Regions from separate parts of the Psychrobacillus sp. NPDC096389 genome, predicted to be linked through region 1. Evidence: riboswitches for the same ligand, from Rfam matches in the RefSeq annotation. Region 1 holds a riboswitch; the other holds the start of a gene.
The links. Region 1 has a riboswitch for S-adenosylmethionine ahead of ACIQ38_RS15545 (O-acetylhomoserine aminocarboxypropyltransferase/cysteine synthase family protein). Riboswitches for the same ligand answer to the same signal wherever they lie in the genome.
Positions count from the first base shown of each region.

Region 2: linked by a shared signal. The riboswitch ahead of mtnK (S-methyl-5-thioribose kinase) and the one ahead of ACIQ38_RS15545 (O-acetylhomoserine aminocarboxypropyltransferase/cysteine synthase family protein) in region 1 are both predicted to bind S-adenosylmethionine.

Region 1 covers NZ_JBIWFB010000006.1:121,076-129,049, forward strand. The annotation lists gene ACIQ38_RS15505 (fumarylacetoacetate hydrolase family protein) at 1-282, opposite strand, end outside; gene ACIQ38_RS15510 (FAD-dependent monooxygenase) at 509-1,708, shown strand; gene ACIQ38_RS15515 (IclR family transcriptional regulator) at 1,729-2,490, opposite strand; gene ACIQ38_RS15520 (DinB family protein) at 2,573-3,079, shown strand; gene ACIQ38_RS15525 (PaaI family thioesterase) at 3,200-3,592, shown strand; gene ACIQ38_RS15530 (zinc-dependent alcohol dehydrogenase family protein) at 3,693-4,691, opposite strand; gene ACIQ38_RS15535 (YdcF family protein) at 4,864-5,457, opposite strand; gene ACIQ38_RS15540 (glycerol-3-phosphate acyltransferase) at 5,454-6,095, opposite strand; SAM riboswitch class I at 6,236-6,352, shown strand; gene ACIQ38_RS15545 (O-acetylhomoserine aminocarboxypropyltransferase/cysteine synthase family protein) at 6,471-7,763, shown strand; gene ACIQ38_RS15550 (homoserine dehydrogenase) at 7,865-7,974, shown strand, end outside.
Region 2 covers NZ_JBIWFB010000007.1:72,874-80,847, forward strand. The annotation lists gene tatC (twin-arginine translocase subunit TatC) at 1-318, opposite strand, end outside; gene ACIQ38_RS16525 (1,2-dihydroxy-3-keto-5-methylthiopentene dioxygenase) at 790-1,323, opposite strand; gene ACIQ38_RS16530 (methylthioribulose 1-phosphate dehydratase) at 1,339-1,956, opposite strand; gene ACIQ38_RS16535 (2-hydroxy-3-keto-5-methylthiopentenyl-1-phosphate phosphatase) at 1,953-2,618, opposite strand; gene ACIQ38_RS16540 (2,3-diketo-5-methylthiopentyl-1-phosphate enolase) at 2,624-3,838, opposite strand; SAM riboswitch class I at 3,911-4,016, opposite strand; SAM riboswitch class I at 4,193-4,347, shown strand; gene mtnK (S-methyl-5-thioribose kinase) at 4,421-5,611, shown strand; gene mtnA (S-methyl-5-thioribose-1-phosphate isomerase) at 5,608-6,660, shown strand; gene ACIQ38_RS16555 (sugar ABC transporter substrate-binding protein) at 6,660-7,739, shown strand; gene ACIQ38_RS16560 (sugar ABC transporter ATP-binding protein) at 7,801-7,974, shown strand, end outside.

The DNA.
Region 1 (7,974 bases):
TACTTTTACCTCATCTAGTGAAAAAATAGCTTTTTGCGCAGAAGCAGTTGGATTAGCCAACAGGAAGTTTACGGCTTGTTGTGCTAGATCAATTGATTTTTTCCCCCCTTGATATAGTTCATCTGTTGTAGAAGGTACATATGCATGGGCAATTTCCTTGTAACGATATTCTCCAGCTGTTTTCAATTGTGTTTCGTAAGCATAATTTAGATCAATTACTTGTTCATCTACAATAGCTCCGGCACGTGTGGTTCCGTTGAAAGAATAGTTAATTAATTTCATTATAATCCTCCTTTTATCTAAATAGAATACAATGTTCTCTATTTATAGAAAATATAATATAAAATCTATTGGTATGTCAATGCATTTTATAGAATTTTTATTTTGTTTAGAAAATGCTAAACATTTAGATTAATCATTGACAAATACATGAAAATTAGGTTAGATTTCATTATAAGGGAACTTAGTTCACTATTTATATAATATTTATATTGGGGGGTTAATATTTATGACGAAAATCAGTGACATTATTGTGGTTGGTGGAGGAATTGGCGGTTTAGCGACAGCGCTTTCAATTGTACAAAGAACGGGCAAGTCTGTAGCGGTATTAGAGCAAGCGCCAGAATTTGGTGAAGTTGGTGCCGGAATTCAACTAGGAGCAAATGCGTTATTTGTTTTAGATCAACTAGGTGTAAAAGAACAGATTGCAAAAGTTTCTGTATTTCCAAAACGTCTTGTTTTAAAAGATGTTTATACAGCGAAAGAATTAGCTGTTTTAGATTTAACAGAAGGTTTCCAAGAACATTTCAAACAACCATATGTAGTACTTCATCGTTCAGATTTGCATCGTGTACTATTTGAAGCATGTCAAAAAAATGGTCGTATTAAATTTATGAATGACGAAATTATTCAAACCGTTGAACAAGCTAATGGGCAAGCTACCGTTACAAACCAAAAAGGGGAAACATATAGTGCCGAAGCAATTATTGGTGCAGATGGTTTAAAATCAAAGGTTCGTAAATTATTTTCAAATGATGAACCTATTTGTTCTGAATATGTTGCCTATCGCGGTACAATTCCGATTGAGGAAATCACTGCTAAAGGTGATGTAGCAATGGATGATGTAATTATGTGGATTGGTCCAAACTTACATTTAGTCCAATATCCTGTACGTCGTGGGGAACTGTATAACCAAGTGGTTGTATTTAAAACGTATGACTACAAACCAGAAGGAGACTGGGGTACACCAGAAGAAATGACGCAACGCTTTAAGGGAGCTCATCCATTAGTAGAGCGCGCATTAGAATTTATCTCTACGCAATTCCGTTCGCCAATGTTTGACCGTTTGCCTCTTGAAAACTGGACAGAAGGTAATGTGACATTGTTAGGGGATGCAGCCCATCCAATGCTACAATATTTAGCGCAAGGTGGTGCACAGGCACTAGAAGATGCCTATGTTATAGGTGAAGCATTGGAAACCGAAGCTACTTATAATGAAGCCTTTAAAAAATATCAAGCGGAAAGACAACCTCGTAGTGCAATGGTTCAAACGTCTGCACGTAAATGGGGAGAAATTATTCATGCGGAAGATGACATAACGGTTTTACTACGTAATACGATTTTTGGTAATCATAAAGCTACAAATTATGAAGTGGCGGATCATTTATACAATTACTTCAATGTTCGAAAAAACGAGGTAAAAGCTTAATAGAAAAAGAGAAAGAGGAGTTATTCCTCTTTCTCTTTATATCCATATATAGCAGACATTTCTTTACTCAATGAAATAATACGTTGAATAATTTCTGAATCGAAAGCATTAGGAACATCTTCAGAAAAACCGACGACAGAAAAAGAACCGACGAGCTCATGTTTGTAGTTAAGAATTGGAAAGCCGATCGACGATACATGACGTACAAGCGGCTCAAAGGAATAAGTAAAATGTTCCATCCTTATTTGCTTTAGCTCACGTTGAAATTTAGCAATGTTAAATTGATCAATGGATTGTTGTTCTTGTTCAATCCAATTGGTTATTTCCAATGAATTGGCATAAGCCGCAAATATTTTACCCGAAGCCGAGGATAATGGTAGTTTTGTGCCAATCTGTGCACCAATATTTAACCCGTAGTTGGTATTCCAAATATTCGTAATAACGGGTCCATCATTGATCCAAGTTGCTAGTAGAGTGGTCATATTGGTCAGTTTACTAACTTCTTTAAAATATGGGGTTAATCTTCCTATAAAATCAGCATTTTGCGATGCAGCTGTTCCGTATTCTAAAAATTTATAGCCTAATGAAAAATATCCACGTTTCTGATCACGATATAATAAGTCCATTTGCGTTAATGTATTTAAATACTTGTATAAATTACTTTTGGAAATACCTGTAATTTCTTGGATATCTGAAAATTTTAAAGGAATATCACTTTGCGCAACGGCGTCGATAATTTGGATTCCTAAAGTTAAAGAGCCGATGGTTGTATTGCTAGACATTACACTCATTCCCTTCTTCTTTTGCTTATTTGTAATGCGTCACAAATAACGGTATAAAACCGACACTAAGGAGTATTTTACTATGACATTAGAAAATTTGAAAGAAAGTTCAAAGATTATCAAATCAATTATTGAACAAATGGTTCGCCTAATAGAAACAACAGATACATCCCTATTATACAAAAAGCCATCTGAAGAAGAATGGTCCCTTATGCAAATTGCTTGTCATGTCAACGAAGCAGTAGAATTCTGGGTAGCCGATTTGGAAGCATTACTAATCGTTCCAGGGGCAAAATGGGGACGTAACCACGAGCATGTTCGACGCTTGGCTGCTGTGGAAGATAATTATGTTACTTCTGTTTCGAAAGAACAAGCTATTACACGCCTTGAATCGCTAATTTCTCTTACAGAGCAAGCTTTAGGTAAAGTCAAAGCGGAAGACTTAAGTAAAACTGCACCAAGCTATAACCCAAACTTTGATGGCAAACCACTGTCTTTTTTAATCGATCATTTAATTATAAAACATATAGAAGGTCATTTAGGTCAAATGGAGCGTCATTTAGAAAAAGTACAATATCAAAATAGTTAATAGTATGATAGAAAGCACAAGAGACGCATATGCGCGCTTTTGTGCTTTTATAGCGAATATGCGATAAAATCGATCAAACAATGATAAAATGGCAGTAATAGTGCTCAGGAGGTTTGTATGATGAACTTTTCTTCTTTGATACATGAGTTTGAACAATCTAACTTTTTTAAGTACATAGGATTTGAATGTGTAAGCGTGGAGTATGGGAAAGTGATCATTCAAATTCAAAAAAGGCCCGATATTTCTAATTTGAAGGACATGCTGCACGGGGGAGTTATCATGTCTGGTCTAGATATAGTAATGGGCATAACATCTAGAACATTAGGGGTGAAGGCGGCATCGACCATTCAAATGGAAGTGAAGTTTGTAAATAGTGTCTTCGAAGGAACAACTGAAATAATTGGTGAGCTTATACATCGCTCGGACCATACAGCAATTTTAAATGGCAAAGTAATCGACGAACAAGGAAATTTAATAGCCTATAGTACAGCTACCTTTAGGTTATATTCTTAACTGAAAATAACTCTGAAATAACGGGGGCTATTTCTAAAAAGGGGTACCATACGAAAAAAGCTTCCGAATAGGGGAAGCTTTTTTCAAGTTTACAATAATATTACCAACTATTTTTCAAAACAATTTTTCCAATTGCCTTACCTGACTCCAAATATTCGTGTGCTTTTGCGACTTCATCAAAGGTAAAAACTTTGGAATCTAAAAGCGGTCGCAGCTTCCCTTCCTCCACAACCTTAGCTACTTTCTTCAAAATTTCACCATTATGTTTATGCATATCTTTGTTTAATATTTTCAATAACATAAAAGTAATATGGAGAGAAAGCCCCTTCGAATGCATAGGAGAGAGGTCATGAGTCGAACGAGCAGCAATGGCCGCTACTGTTCCATGGAGTGCTGCTGCCTCGAAAGAGCGATCAAGGTTTTCACCTCCTACTGTGTCAAAGACGAGGTCAAATCCTATCCCGTTTGTATATTTTTGTACATAGTCACTAACGCTTTCTTCTCGATAATTAATCGTTACATCCGCGCCAAGGTCAGTACCGATTTCTAACTTCTCCTGCGAAGAGGCAGTTGTATAGACTGTCGCTCCCGCCCATTTAGCTAGTTGAATGGCGATGTGCCCTACTCCTCCGGTAGCTCCGTGAATTAAGATATCTTGTCCGGGTACAAGCTTTGCCCGATTAAATAGTGCTTCCCAAGCGGTAATAGAGACTAGTGGTAAAGCTGCAGCTTCTTCCATCGTCAAATTTTTTGGCTTATGAGCAAGTAAGTCAACATCTGCCAGCATAAACTCTGCAAGAGCACCGCCAGACGTCCCTTTAAATCCACCCGCGCATCCAAATACTTCGTCACCAATTTTAAACTCGGTCACACCTTCACCTACTGCACATACCAAACCTGCCACATCTCCATGTAAGACTGCTGGAAATTCAGGTGCAACGGCTGGAACTGCACCAGATCGGACTTTCGTATCAATGGGATTTACACTTGTAGCCTTAACTTGGATAAGTACATGTCCAGGTTGTAGCTCAGGTTTTGAAATCTCCTTATACTGAAATACAGATGGTTCACCGAAAGATTGGATAATTTGTGATTTCACACTTATCACTCCTTATTATTTGTTTTACCTGATAAGAGAGAGGTCAACTTCAAATTGTAAAAAAAGAAAAGTAAAAATTTTTAGTCTTTACCTTCAAAATCAATGATACTTTATATAATTTAAAATTAATAGTTTCGGAGATGACCAAAAAACTCCGTCTAGAAGCCCGGAGTCATTTTCCAAAAATATAAGTCTTCAAAAGCGCAGCCCTCTCACGCAATCGTACTTTTGTTTCTATCACTTTCGGCGTTTCCGCAGCCACGACATCCGTATTCCAACCGAGCTTACTAGCAAGCATTTTTGCACGATGTAGATGGTAATCGCTTGTAATGATCGTCACCGATTTCACATTTTCAGGCAATAATTCTTGCGAAAATAACAAGTTTTCGTAAGTGGAAGTTGACTGGTTTTCCACGATAATTCTATCCTCCGTGATTCCGTTTTCTATAAGAAAGTTTCTCATTACTATAGCTTCTTCAATATCTTCATCAAGTCCTTGTCCACCAGATACGACAAGCTTCACATGAGGGTTCTCTACCGCATAAGCAAGTGCAGCTTCCAACCGATATTGCAAAGAAAGTGAAGGGATATTCCCTTTTTTCACTTTAGCTCCGAGCACGATTGCGTATTCATTGGAACCATCTGCTTTCGGCTCCAGTCCGTCATCTAGCCATTTACTCGTGACCATCCACATACCAACTCCGCCTGAAATAACTACTAGTAAAGGAATAAGCACGATCCACCTCATTTTCTTCATTTTCATCATACGGACGGTTTCTTTTTCTTCAAGAACGCGGATATTCTTGGTTCTTCTTTACGGACTAGGCGACGAAAATTTTCGATATGTAAAACAACTGCCATCGCGAATAAAAAACCTGCGACTGCAATAGGGGCAACCCCTTCGGCAAACCAAATCGAAGCGACTATAAATACTGCATAAAATACAAACACACCAATCAATAAAAAATCTGTTAAAAAAGTCGTACCGATTAACAATAAAAGTCCAATAAGTCCAATTGGCCAATAAATAGCAAATAAAATACCAATAATCGAAGCTGTTCCTTTTCCACCTTTAAATCCAGTGTAGATCGGAAAATTATGTCCTAAAATAACAGCGGCTCCAGCTAAATAAAGTAATAAATCTTGTTCCATGGAAGTAAAAGAGCCATATTGTTGCACAAAGAAACGAACACCTATAATAACGAAAACACCTTTTAAAATATCAATTACAGCAACCAAAATTCCATACTTCATTCCAAGAACTATTGCAGCGTTTGAAGCACCCGAATTTTTAAGCCCTTCTTTTTTAATATTGACCCCACTTAAAGCCTGGGCAACTTTTGAGCCGTGCATTGCTCCAACAAAATAGCCAATTCCTAAAATTATCAAAATCCAAATGCTCATCATCTCACCTCTCTATCAATAACTACAATACATTTAACGTTCCACTAACAAAGAAGTTTCAGAATTTTTCACAAAAATGCTTGACGGATAGATTCATAAAATCATATACTGTGTATCAAGATGGAAAACTAAATCTAATACTCTTATCAAGAGTGGCGGAGGGACTAGGCCCTGCGATGCCCGGCAACCACTGAGTTTTAAACTCGGAAAGGTGCTAATTCCTACAAATTCGTTGACCCGAATTTGGAAGATAAGAGGAGGAACATGCGAAACTGCACCCCTCTTCTTAATCGAAGAGGGGTTTTTGTTTGTCCTAGAGATCCTCTCCCGTTTCCCGATATGTCCATCTAAATTATTTTCTAGGAGGAATTCAAAATGACAAATCTTCAAAAAGAAACAGTTCTTTTGCACGGTGGTCAGCAACCAGATCCAGTAACAGGTTCACGAGCAGTACCTATTCACAAAACAACTTCTTACGTATTTCGTGATACAGAGCATGCACAAAATCTTTTTGCATTAAAAGAAACAGGCAATATTTATTCTCGTATTATGAATCCGACTGTTGATGTTTTCGAGCAACGAGTGGCGCTTCTTGAAGGTGGAACAGCAGCGGTTGCGGTATCTTCTGGTATGGCGGCAATTGCGTTCTCCATTTTGAATATTGCGGGAGCGGGGGACGAAATAATTGCAGCAGAAAATTTATACGGAGGTACATTTAATTTATTCGCACATACATTGCCTCGTTACGGCATTACGGTAAAATTCGTTGACGCTACAAATCCGGAAAACTTCCGAGCTGCAGTGACAAACAAAACAAAAGGATTCTTCGCAGAAACAATTGGTAACCCAAGTTTAAATATATTGGATATAGAAAAAGTAGCAGCGGTTGCAAATGACGTAGGTGTACCGCTATTAATAGATAACACCTTCGCTACTCCGTACGGAACGAACCCAATTAAGTACGGAGCTCATGTGGTAATCCATTCCGCAACGAAGTGGATTGGTGGACATGGAACAACAATCGGTGGAATTGTGGTCGATGGAGGAAACTTTGACTGGAACTCAGATAAATTCCCAGGATTTACAGATCCAGATGTAACTTACCATGGTTTACGATATGGAATTGATGTACCAAGTGTTGCATTCGCGATTAAATTACGTGTACAGCTTTTACGTGATTTTGGTCCATCCTTAAGTCCAGAAGCTGCCTTTTCGTTTTTACAAGGATTAGAAACACTACATCTTCGAGTTCCTAAGCACAATGAAAACGCACAAAAAATTGCCGAATTCTTAGTAAACCATGAAGGCGTAGAATGGGTGAACTACTTAGGATTGGAAGACCATCCTTCCCATGAACTAGCGAAAAAGTATTTACAAAATGGATTTGGTTCGATCTTAAACTTCGGCGTAAAAGGTGGAAAAGAAGCTGGTCGCCACATTATTGATAATATTGAAATTTGGTCACATGTAGCAAACGTAGGGGATGCTAAATCACTAATCATTCACCCAGCGTCTACAACGCATCAACAGTTAACACCAGAAGACTTGGTGAAAACAGGTGTTACAGAGGATCTAATCCGCTTGTCTGTTGGGTTAGAAGCAGTAGAGGACTTACAAAATGCTCTAGATAAAGTACTTGTGGAAAAAACAAATGTCCTCTCTAGATAGAATTTTGTTGTTAATTGGGCGCAAATAGTCTACAATATATAAAATAATCAATCTTAAATACAAAAACGCTCAATTGTGCAGATTTAGTTGGAGGAGAAAGTATGGCGAAAATAAAAGCAGCAATCTTAGGTTTCGGAACAGTCGGCCAAGGGATTTATCATATTGTCAACGAAAAGAGAGAAGACTTGAAAAAGTCGTTAGGGTTGGACAT
Region 2 (7,974 bases), on a different contig from region 1:
GTAAATCGTTCCTCTAGCTTCTTTTTCCAATAGACCTGGCTTTACAAATAACCAGATTTGGTACATTGCAATTGGCAAAGTAACTAAAATAGCTAAAATTAAAGCACACTTAACGTAGATCATTAGGCCATCTGTATAACCAAACACGTTCCATTCAACATGCGCCGCTGTTGGTTGTTGCTTTATAAAAGTCAATGTTTTTGGAGCAAGCCAAAACCCTAAAGCAAGTGAAAGAATAAATGTTGTTGCTATAATGATAAGCCTTTTGCGTAGTTCTGTTAAATGTTCAACAAGTGTCAATTCTGGTTCTTGTGTCATTTGGTTTTACCACCCCATCTTCTCAAACAAAGTGAAATTTGCTTATTTTTTATTAAGAAAAACTAGTAGTATCCATTTACCTGAAAATAGATTCAATTAATGAGTAAATTAGACTTACGTCACCTTCACATTATACTCTTTCCAATGAATTTGTAAATAAAAGTACTCCCTATTTACCTAATTAACAATAGAACTAACCAATAGATAGGAAGAATATTCAATTACGTAGACAATTTTAGTGTAAGTGAATCAGGTAGAGGAATGGGACTGTTAGGAAAGATTCTTTAAAAGGGCATTTCTAGCGATTTTCTTCTATAGATAATGGTGAGGGTGTACGATGGAAAGACAAATGCAATTAGATTACGGAGAAAAGAGAGGTTGGTCGTGACATCAGTCATGATCTACCTCTCTAAAAAAATGTATGTCCTTAGTCCAAGGAAAAGATTGAAATAGGTCTTTTCTTGTTCTTAATTAACTTTGCGCAACTTCGTCTTGGTATACTGGTACCCAGCCTTCTGTTGTCACGAAAATGCGAACTGCAACTACTTTGCGATCTTCTGCAAGCGTGAAATAATGTGTGATATTCTCAGGTACAGAAATTAAGTCTCCAGGAGTTAAATGTACTTCAAAGAAACGCTCATCTTTTCCTTGGATGATAAACACCCCGTGACCACTTACGATATAACGAACTTCATCGTCCGTATGAATATGTTTGCGTTCGAAGTTTTTCAATAGCTCATCTAAATTAGGGTTAGAATGGGATAATGAAATTATATCGGATGCTTGGTAGCCGCGTCGTTTAGAGATATCATCAATTTCTACTTGAAAAGCTTGTAAAATTTCCTCTTTTTCTGTATCGCTAAGATCAAATTTCTCACGAAGATGCACTGGTAACTTTTCAATATCCCAATGTTCATACACAACTTCTTGGCTTTCTAAAAATGCTGCCACCTCGTTTTGTGCTTCAATTGTTTCATTTGTTCCTTGAATTTTAATAATAGCCATTTCAATCTCCCTCTCTTATTTTGATTTTATCTGAAGTAATGCTAATTGATACTGAAATAAAAACTCACAAGCTTCTAGTAGTTTTTTTGCTTCGAAACCGTCCTTGCCCCAAACGGTAATCCCGTGATTTCGGATTAATACGGCTCCTTTATCGGCATGTATATGAGAAGTAAATTCTTCCGCCAGGCTTGGAATATGTGCATAATTTGGGATGATCGGGATGGACAGCAATGCATCCTCGTCCCATAAATCAAACGCTTTAATAAGTTCTTGACCTTGAAAGTCAATTTTCCCATCATCACCGTATATTTCTGAAATAACATTGTTCGCGACTGTATGAATATGAAGACTACAGCCAGCAGATGTCTTGCCGTATATGGCACAGTGTAGTAATGTTTCGGCAGAAGGTTTTAAATCGGTCTCTTCCACTGTATTTCCGAAACCATTTACAAGTAAAAAGTCTTCCTTTGTTCGCTTCTTCTTATCTTTTCCACTAGCTGTCACTAAAAATTGTAGTGGTTGATCGCTCACTTTTATTGCTAAATTTCCACTCGTCCCCATGAACCAGTCTCGTTTAGCTAGTTCGTCTTTTATGTCTGCTAACTCATCCCATTTTCTTTCTAGTGTTGTCATACTTCTACACCTAACTTTGCATCTAATATGTGCATGACATCATGGAAACTTTCAAAAGGTTCGTACGGAATATTGAGTTCTTCGCATTTCTCAATGAGGAAATCCCGTGCGATGACAATGTCCGCTAATTTTGCAGCCTCTAAATCTGTAATAGAATCTCCAATAACAACACTTAACGTATCACTGCCTTGAAGCTTACGAATAATAGATGGCTTACAGCAACCACAACCTTGGTTCGTACATTGCTCATCACATCCATGTGGAAAGTTAATCCGTATCGAGTCTCCCGAAAAGTCCGATTCATTGCAATAAATATCGGAAAATGGTCCGAATGGTTCAAGCATCGGCTGCACGAAAAAATCGATTCCACCACTCACGATATAAAGTGGAATATTGTTTACTTTTGTATAAGAAACAAATTCTGCAAAACCTTCACGAATTTGCGCTTGCTCAAGCAAATAAGAGTTAATTTGCTCTTTCAATGAAACAGGAAGGAGTGCAAACATATCCGATACACCTTCACGTATCGATTGCTTTTGCCCCAAAATATTCTCTTTAATCGGCAAATATTCTGGAGGTGCAAATTTTTTCATAATCGAGATGATATTATCTTGCGTTGTAATAGTGCCATCAAAATCGCAAAAGATAACTAGTTTCTTCATAGTATTTACCCCCATAATTCGATTGCTGACTTGAGTTCAGCATGCTGCTTTGCCGCTTCCGTAAGCGATATTCCAGCAAGCACGGCTTCCACAGCTTGTTTAAAGGCAAGTCCTCCACCAATCGCACCAGCAGGGTGTCCATGTACCCCGCCCCCAGCATTAATAATGCTATCAATTCCGTAGTCTTGCATTAATAGAGGTACTAAACTTGGATGTATACCTGCAGAAGGAACTGGGAAAGTTCGTTTTACGCTACTAGCTTTTGTTAGTTCTTCTCCTAAAGAAAGAGCTGCTTTTTTCTCAAGCGCAACACTACCATAAGGAGAAGGGAATAATGAAAAATCTGCCCCAGCATAGCGAGTTAATTTGCCTAGTAAAAGAGCTGTTGCAACACCGTAAAACGGGGAAGAAGTGAACGCTCCACTATAGGCTGGATGAGCCATAAATGGCAGTTGAATGTCATCATCTTCTACAAGTTCTTGGAGCACGTCCAACCCGTATGCATGGACATTAAATAATAAAGCATCTGCTCCAAGTTCTTTCGCTATTTTTGCTTTTTCGCGTAACTGTGTTGTCCGTCCAGATAAATTCACTGCATAAAGCGTACGATGTCCAGTTTCTTCATACACTTGGCGTAATACTTCCTGGGCGGTTGTAATTCGCTTTTCAAAAGGAGTGAGCGGATTGTCAAAAAGAATTTCATCGTCTTTTACAAGATCAACTCCTCCAAGAGCCTGATGTCGAAGTTGTTCTGCTAAATAATCGATATCCCGTCCTATGACTCCTTTGAATATGCTCATAATGAGTGGCCGATTATGTACATTTAACAAGTTTCTTATATGTTCAATACCAAATCTAGGTCCAGGAAACTTTGCTAAAAGCTCTGGAGAAAACTCTAAGTCTAATAGCTTTATTTCACCGTCTAATGATAATTTACCGAAAACAGTTGTTAAGATGGCAGGCAAATCAGCGGAAAAGTTAGCACTAGGATACTCTATTTTTATCTCTGCTCTAATTTGTTCTGGTTTAGATGGATGTTGTACATTTTCAAACTCCGTAATAGATACAACATTCCCTTTATGCTGTTTTAATTGTTGCTGTTCAAGTAAAGGTAAATCTGTCCAGGACCCAATCGTTAAACCTAAAGCAATGCCCTCTGCCTTTTTTTCGAATGATCCTGGATTTCCGTACAATTGATAAACAGAAGTTACTCCACTCATGTTATTAATCTCCTTTGTTGAATAAAGATAAAAAAACCTCTTCAAATAAGAAGAGGTTAAAGGTTTAACGACTTCTTATTTCTCAGTCAATTGACTGCAAGAATTAGCACCGTATCCATTCGTTGGACCGGTTGCCGGGTATCATAGGGCTCGTCCCTCCACCTGCTCTAAATAAGAAAATATATTTAATTAAGATTTCAGTTTATTGTCAAATTAATAATGATTATTTCATGCAATTGAAATAATGTCAACACAAAATTTAGAGTTTTTATAAAATTAAAAAAGTCTGTTGACATTCCTTTTTCGAATGTGCTAGGATTCTAATCAAATAACATTACGTTAAAAATAATAGCACTCTTATCAAGAGCAGGCTGAGGGTAATGGCCCGATGAAGCCCAGCAACCGACCGTAATACCGTTGTGAGACGGGGCGCTTTTTGCGCCGAGATAACATTCTCTTAAGGCACGGTGCTAATTCCATCAGAAAGGGAACTTTCTGAAAGATAAGAGGCGAGAAAACTCTTATTCTACGCCTCTTTCATTGGAAAGAGGTTTTTTATTTTGTAAAGAAAGGTAGAGAAAAATGACAATTGCAACGAAGAAACAATACGAGTCTTTAACAGAAGAGCAGGCAATAGTATACATCAAAGAACAAGGTCTATTTTCAAATGGATTGGAATTAGAATGTAGCGAAATTGGTGATGGTAATTTAAATTATGTATTTCGCATTCGAGATACTAAAAGTGGAAAAGGAATTATTGTAAAACAAGCATTGCCATATGCAAAGGTAGTCGGTGAGAGTTGGCCACTAACATTAAAGCGTGCACAAATTGAAGCGAATGCGCTAAAAAAACACGGGGAATTTGCGACAGGGCTAGTACCTGAAGTATATGTAATTGATGAAGATTTGGCGATTACAGTGATGGAAGACTTATCTCATTTGACCATTGCAAGAGAAGGATTGATCCGCCTGGAATCCTATCCAAAATTAGCAACAGATATTGGGGAATATCTTGCACAAACCCTATTCCATACGTCCGATTTTGCATTACATCCTTTTGAAAAAAAGAAACTAGTTTCAGAGTTTTCCAATCCTGAGCTATGTAAAATTACAGAAGATCTAATTTTTACGGATCCATTTTTTGATTATGAAACAAATGACTTTGAACCTGCGTTACGAGTAGATGTAGAAGCCATTTGGAGTAATGAGCTTTTAAAATTGGAAGTTGCCAAATTGAAGAAAAGCTTTTTAACAGAAACGGAAGCATTACTGCACGGAGATTTGCATACAGGTAGTATTTTTGCGAGTGAAACAGAAACAAAAGTAATTGATCCAGAATTCGCCTTTTACGGACCAATTGGCTTTGATGTTGGACTATTTCTAGCTAACTTGATCTTTCAAACGATTACAAGAGAAGGAGAGAGCCGAGTTGTAATCCATCAGCATATTGAAAAGACATGGGAAGTATTTTCGAGTAAATTTTCGGAACTTTGGAAAAAAGAAGCGGTTGAATCTTATAAAGATACTGAAGGATTTGAAGCGTATGTATTGGATAAAGTTTTCCAAGATACACTTGGCTTTGCTGGTTGTGAATTAATCAGACGTACAATCGGTTTAGCACATGTAAAAGATTTGGATGGAATTTTAGATGATGCAGAAAGAATTTCAGCGAAGAAACAAGCTTTACAGATAGGAGAATTATTCATCTTAAAGCGTAAAGAAATTAGTTCAATTCAATCAGTAATCCAATTACTCGAGGAGTTGCAAAAATGAGTATCCCCTTATCAATCAAATGGAACAACAATCGACTCGAAATACTAAATCAGCAGAAACTACCACTTGAAGTGGAATATATAACACTTGAAACGCTTGAAGATGTGTATGATGCCATCATCACATTAAAAGTACGAGGAGCTCCGGCAATTGGTATTACTGCTTCCTACGGACTAGCAGCAGCGGCACAGTATTACGAAACAAATTCTTTGGAAGACTTCCATCAATTACTAAACAAAGATACGCTATATTTGGCTGAATCTAGACCAACAGCCGTCAATTTAGTGTGGGCTTTAGAGCGATTACGAGTTGCAGTCGAGCATGCGGAAACTGTGCAAGAAGCGAAGAAGCAGTTGTTAGAAGAAGCGGATAATATATACGAGGAAGATGAGGCATCTTGTCGTGCAATTGGTGAATTTGCTTTGTCTTTACTTGAAGATTATACAAAAGTCATGACTATTTGTAATGCAGGCACAATTGCAACTGCGAAATATGGAACTGCCTTAGCACCTTTCCATTTAGGAGCTGAAAAAGGGAGGCAGTTTCAAGTCTTTGCTTGTGAAACGAGACCTGTATTTCAAGGGGCACGACTCACTGTATGGGAGCTTCAGCAATCAGGAGTAGATGTCACTCTTATTACGGATAGCATGGCTGCACATACGATAGGTGCAAAAGGGATTGAAGCAATAATTGTTGGAGCAGACAGAATTGCTGCAAATGGTGATACGGCCAATAAAATTGGGACACTTAACTTGGCATTATTGGCAGCCGCATATCAAATTCCATTTTATGTGGCGGCACCTTCTTCGACTTTTGATCTAACTATTGAGAGTGGTAAGACAATACAAATAGAAGAACGTCCACCAGAAGAAATAACACATATTGCTGGTAAACAAATAGCACCGGATAATACGAAAGTGTTTAATCCTGCCTTTGATGTGACACCTGCACATTTAATCACGGCGATTATTACAGAAAAAGGAATTATTTATCCAAAATATAATGAAAACATTGTAGCATTACTTGGTACAAATGAAGGAGAAGAATGATGAAAACGAAAATAGGTTGGTTAATATCAGTATTACTAATAGTTGGCATTGTATTGGCGGGATGTCAGCCAAAAAGTAATGCCAAAGAAGATACATCTGCGCCAAGTTCAGAAAAACAATCAGAAAATCCATTAGCGGGTAAGAAAATTGCACTTATATTACAACAAAACCTTGGAACTTTTTCAGCCCAATATATTGAAGGTGTAAAGGAACAAGTAGAGAACTTTGGAGGAACTGTTACCGTATTTAACTCTGAAGGTGACTTAGCGAAAATGGCATCGAATTTAGATGCAGCAGTTAACCAAGGAATGGATGGAATTTTAATAGATCACGGTACAAAAGAAGCATTAAACCAAGGTGTTCAAAATGCTGTCGACAAAGGAATTCCAGTAGTAGCATTTGACGCAGGTGTGGACGTAGAAGGGATTACTGTTTTAGAGCAAGGCGATCAAAAGATGGCTGAGATGACATTACAGAAACTATTAGAAGACGCAAATGGTGAAGCAAATATCGTGAAAATTTGGGTTGCAGGTTTTGCACCGATGGAAAGAAGACAAGTTGCTTACGAGCAGTTTTTATCAGAAAACCCAGGAATAAAGGAAATTGCAACATTTGGAGCGGCAACACAAAATACAGCATTAGATACACAAGCACAAATGGAAGCCATTTTAAAACAGTACCCGAACGAAGGAGATATTACTGCTGTTTGGGCAGCTTGGGATGAGTTTGCAAAAGGTGCCGTTCGAGCAATTGAACAAGCAGGTAGAACAGATATTAAAGTGTATAGCATTGATATGAGCGATGAAGATCTACAAATGATTCAAAAAGAAAATAGTCCTTGGGTAGCTTCTGCTGCAGTCGATCCAATGGATATTGGACGTATTCAAGTACGTTACCTATATCAAAAGATTAATGGTGAAAATCCAGAAGCTAATGTTGTACTAGATCCAGTGTTTGTCGATGCATCTAAACTTCCAAAAGAAACTGTGACGACGAATGGTTTACACGAGTTTATCGAAGGCTGGGGTGCGAGTGAACAAGGATATACAGATGCATTAAAAGAGTTGGAAAATCAATAAACTCAACTACTAGCAGCTGTCCTAATCAAGGGCAGCTTCTTTTTAAGAAAGGAGCATGTTTGTGACAAATCCTTTTCTTTCGATGAATTCGATACGTAAGTCATTTGGAAATGTGACAGCACTAGAGAATGCAATGTTTCACCTGGAAAAAGGGGAAGTACATGCATTGTTAGGTGTAAATGGCGCAGGAAAAAGTACGCTGATGAAAATATTATCAGGGGTGTATGAGCAAGAT